Regions from separate parts of the Pseudoxanthomonas sp. CCNWLW251 genome, predicted to be linked through region 2. Evidence: predicted binding sites of a transcription regulator. Region 2 holds the regulator's gene; the other holds the start of a gene.
What was found. The regulator FliA, encoded in region 2, starts transcription of late flagellar genes. The targets are predictions, from matches to a motif close to TAAAGTTTNNCNNNCNNNGGCCGATAA.

Region 1 (2,199 bases), on a different contig from region 2:
GCTGCTGCTCGCCCTGATGGGCTTCTATGCGCTGGGCAACCTGGCCAGCGCGCTCGGGCCGACCTACGAAAGCCTGCTGGTGTTCCGCTTCATCGCCGGGCTGCCGCATGGCGCGTACTTCGGCGTGGCCGCACTGACGGCGGTGGCGATCAGCCCGCCCAACAAGCGCGGCCGTGCGATCAGCCTGGTGATGCTGGGCCTGACGCTGGCCATCCTGATCGGCAATCCGCTGGCGACCTGGCTGGGCCAGATGATCGACTGGCGCTGGGTGTTCGCCTTCGTCGCGATCATCGCGCTGGTGACGGGCGTGTTGCTGGCGGTCTGGCTGCCGGTCGGCATCGATGGCCCGAAGGCCAAGCCACTGGATGAGCTGCGTGCCTTCAACCGCGTGCCGGTCTGGCAGGCGCTGGGCATCGGCGCGATCGGTTTCGCGGGCATGTTCTGCGTCTTCAGCTACCTCGCGCCGACGATGCTGGACGTGACGCGCGTATCGCCGGCCTGGATCCCGCTGGGCCTGGCCGGTTTCGGCGTGGGCGGCGTGATCGGCAACTTCGTCGGTGGCTGGCTGTTCGACCGTTTCCAGCTGCGCGGCGCGTGGATGGTGCTGGCGTGGGCGATCGTGGCGCTGCTGCTGTTTCCGTGGCTGGCGACCACGTTGCCGACGATCCTGCTGGCCACCGTCGCCATCGGCCTGATGGGCGCGCTGGGGCCGATCCTGCAGTCGCACCTGATGGATGTGGCGGGCGATGCGCAGACGCTTGCCGCCGCGTCACACCACGCGGCCTTCAATACCGCGAATGCACTCGGCCCCTGGCTGGGCGGCATGGCGATCACTGCCGGCCTGGGCTGGACATCGACCGGCTACGTCGGTGCGGCGACCGCCGTGGTGGGCCTGCTGGTCTATGCATGGGCGCGGCATACCGCCCGCGCCGAGGCGACGGCGCTCGCCTGCGAGCTGACGCGCTGAGCTACGCGCGCTGTCGTGCGGCAACATGCGTGTCATCAAACTGAAACAAAGAGATGGCGGTCGTGGATTGCGGAATGCAGGGCGGTGGCGCGTCAATTCGCCGTGCCGCGCGCCGCTAAGGAAGGTGTATTCCTTCCCAACGTCGTACCGCCATGTCGTCCTATTCCGCTTCCCGCCCCCTCAGCCTGCAGACCAAGCTGCTGGGCGCCCTGACCCTGGGGCTTGCCGTCATCCTGTTGTGCGCGCTGGCCGGCCTGGGTTCGGCGTGGCTCAGTCTTTCCACCGAGGTGCCCGAAGAGGTGGCCCAGGCCGCGGAGGGTGAGCGCCTGAGCCGCGACTTCCGCGTGCAGGTGCAGGAGTGGAAGAACATCCTCATCCGCGGACACGACGAGGAGCAGCGGGCGAAGTACGTCGGCGCCTTCGATCGGAAGGGGCGCGAGGTGGCCGCCCTGGCGAAGACCCTGTCCAGCGGGATCGCCGATCCGCAGGCGCGCAGGCTGGCGGCCGATTTCGCCACCCAGCATCACGTGTTGGAAGGCAACTACCGCGCCGCACTGGTGCAGTTCGCGGCGGGGGGCTACGACACGCAGGAAGGCGATCGCCTGGTGAAGGGCATGGACCGCCAGTTGGGCGAGACGCTCGAAGCCCTGGTGGCGCGCACCAAGACGATTGCCGATGCGGCAGTGGTGGCGCGCTCTCAGGATGCGCGTCGCATGCTGGTGGGGTGCGCGGCCCTGTCGGTGGTGGCGGCGATCGTGCTGGTACTGGTACTGGCGTGGTGGATACGGCGGTCGGTGATCCGTCCCGTGGTCGAGGCCGCCGCTGCCGCGCGGGCGGTCGCGGCCGGGCGCCTGGACAAGCGGGTCGACGTGCGCAGTGGCGACGAGATCGGCCAGTTGGGCACGGCGATGGCCGACATGACCGCGACCCTGCAGGGCGTCATCGCCGAGCAGGGCGAAATGGCGTTGCGCCACGACGAAGGCAGCATCAGCTTCCGCATGGACGATTCGCGCTTCCCCGGCGAATACGGGCGCATGGTGCGTGACACCAACGCGCTGGTGGCGTCGCACATCGCGGTGATGCAGCGGCTGGTGGAGATCATGCAGTGCTACGCGGTCGGCGACCTGTCCATCGACATGGAGGCGCTGCCCGGTGAGAAAGCCGCATTGACGGACGCCATGCGCACCACCAAGGCGAATCTCTCTGCGATCAACGCCGAAATCAGGCAGCTG
Region 2 (2,199 bases):
GGTGAGGTCCTGGTAGCTCTGCGCCAGGGCCATCTCCGACAGCCCCTTGCCGATGCTGTCCACCAGCGCCGCCTGCTCGGGCGACAGCGCGGTGCCCTTCAGTTGGGTGGCGTAGCCACGGCACTGTTCGGCCAGGTCCAGCGTGGTGTGGCTGGCCTGTTCGGTCATTTCCACCACATGGTCCAGGCGCGCGCAGGCGTCGTCCAGCTCGCCCGGTCCGGTGGGTGGCAGTTCGCCCAGCGTCTGCGCCAGCTCGCGCGCCAGGCGGCCCAGGCCCTGCATCATCGGCTGCGTGCGCCAGGCGGCGATGGCATCCAGTTCGCGACGCCAGCCGGCTTCGTCGCCCTGTTCCAGGGCATCCAGCGCGTGCTGCAGTTTTTCCACCAGCGCGGCGCGTGCGCCGGCGATATCGGCCACGGCGCTCATCAGGCGGCGGCTCCCAGGCGTTCGAAGATCTTGCCCAGCTTCTCTTCCAGCGTCTGCGCGGTGAACGGCTTGATGATGTAGCCGTTCACGCCGTTCTGCGCCGCCTCGATGATCTGCTCGCGCTTGGCCTCGGCGGTAACCATCAGCACCGGCAGGGTCTTGTAGCGGTCGTCGGCGCGGATGGCCTTCAGCAGCTCGATGCCGGTCATGCCGGGCATGTTCCAGTCGGTGACCACGAACTCGAAGCTGCCCTGGGACAGTGCGGTCAACGCGCTGTTGCCGTCTTCGGCCTCGGCGGTATTGGTATAGCCCAGGTCATTGAGCAGATTCTTGATGATGCGGCGCATTGTGGAAAAGTCGTCCACGATGAGGATGCGCATGTTCTTGTTGGCGGTCACATCGAACTCCAGTAAAGCGTGCCCGGTCAGGGGCAACGGCAAGGCAGGGGCTGCACGCGGCGGCCTACCGGAGCCTTATCGGCAGGCCGTGGGGATTCTTCAGTCGTTGTCTTCCAGGCCGGCGTCGGCCTTCTCGAACACCTGCAGGCGTCCGCGCAGCCGCACCATGGCCTGGCCGTGGATCTGGCAGACGCGCGACTCGCTGACGCCGAGGACGGCGCCGATCTCCTTCAGGTTGAGCTCCTGCTCGTAGTACATGGACAGCACCAGCTGCTCCCGTTCGGGCAGGTGGCCGATGGCCTTGACCAGTTGCTGGCGGAACTCGCTGCGCTCCAGGTGCTGCTGCGGCGAGGGGCCGCCGGTACGCGCGGTGTTGGGTTCGCCATGGTCGTCGATGTGCGATTCCAGGCTCAGCACCTGGCCACGCGCGGCATCTTCCATCAGGCGCAGGTACTCGGGCAGCGGCATTTCCATCGCACTCGCCACTTCGGTGGCGATGGCGGCACGGCCGGTGCGCTGTTCGATCTCGCGCACGGTGGCGGCCGCCTGGCGGGCGCGACGGTGGACCGAGCGCGGTACCCAGTCGCCGCGGCGGATCTCGTCGATCATCGATCCGCGGATGCGGATGGAGGCGTAGGTCTCGAACGAGGCGCCCTGCTCGGCATCGTAGCTGCGCGAGGCTTCCAGCAGGCCGATCATGCCGGCCTGCACCAGGTCGTCGATCTCCACGCTGGCCGGCAGGCGCGCGGCCAGGTGATGGGCGATGCGACGGACCAGGTCGGCATGCTGGGTGACGAAATCGTTCGCACTGCTGCGCTGTACGGCGCGGTATTGGGCGGCGGCGGTGTTCATGCGGCGACTCCCCGCTGGATCAGGCGTTCGACGAAGAACTCGACGTTGCCGCGCGCTCCCAGCGGCGGCTGCCAGCGTGCCGTCATGCGCGCGATCTCGGCGATGGCGCGGGCCGACGGGCTGCCCGGATAGGCTTTCACGACGGGCTGCTGGCGCTGCACCGCACGGCGCAGCCAGTCGTCCTGCGGCACCGCGCCGAGGTAGTGCAGGGCGACATCGCCGAGGAAACGCTCGCAGACGCGGGCGAGTTTTTCATACAGCTTCCGGCCCTCGTTGGGGTCGCGGACCATGTTGGCGATGACGTGCACGCGGTCCAGGCCGCGCTCGCGCGCGAGCACCTTGATCAGCGCGTAGGCGTCGGTGATCGAGGCCGGCTCGTCGCAGACCACCACCACGGTGTCCTGCGCGGCCTGGCAGAAGGTCAGCACGCTGTCGGTGATGCCGGCGGCGGTGTCGACCACCATGAAATCCAGCGCCCGCTGCAGTTCGGAGAACACGTTGACCAGGCCCACGTGCTCGGCCG

Region 1: a site for FliA is predicted at 1,060-1,086, ahead of WBN46_RS11895 (methyl-accepting chemotaxis protein). Genes of this name have one in related genera too.

Annotation. Positions count from the first base shown of each region.
Region 1 is NZ_JBBEGA010000002.1:1,015,095-1,017,293, reverse strand. It holds gene WBN46_RS11900 (MFS transporter) at 1-967, shown strand, start outside; gene WBN46_RS11895 (methyl-accepting chemotaxis protein) at 1,120-2,199, shown strand, end outside.
Region 2 is NZ_JBBEGA010000003.1:230,134-232,332, reverse strand. It holds gene WBN46_RS14155 (protein phosphatase CheZ) at 1-426, opposite strand, end outside; gene WBN46_RS14150 (chemotaxis response regulator CheY) at 426-806, opposite strand; gene WBN46_RS14145 (RNA polymerase sigma factor FliA) at 924-1,676, opposite strand; partial or broken gene WBN46_RS14140 (MinD/ParA family protein) at 1,673-2,199, opposite strand, start outside.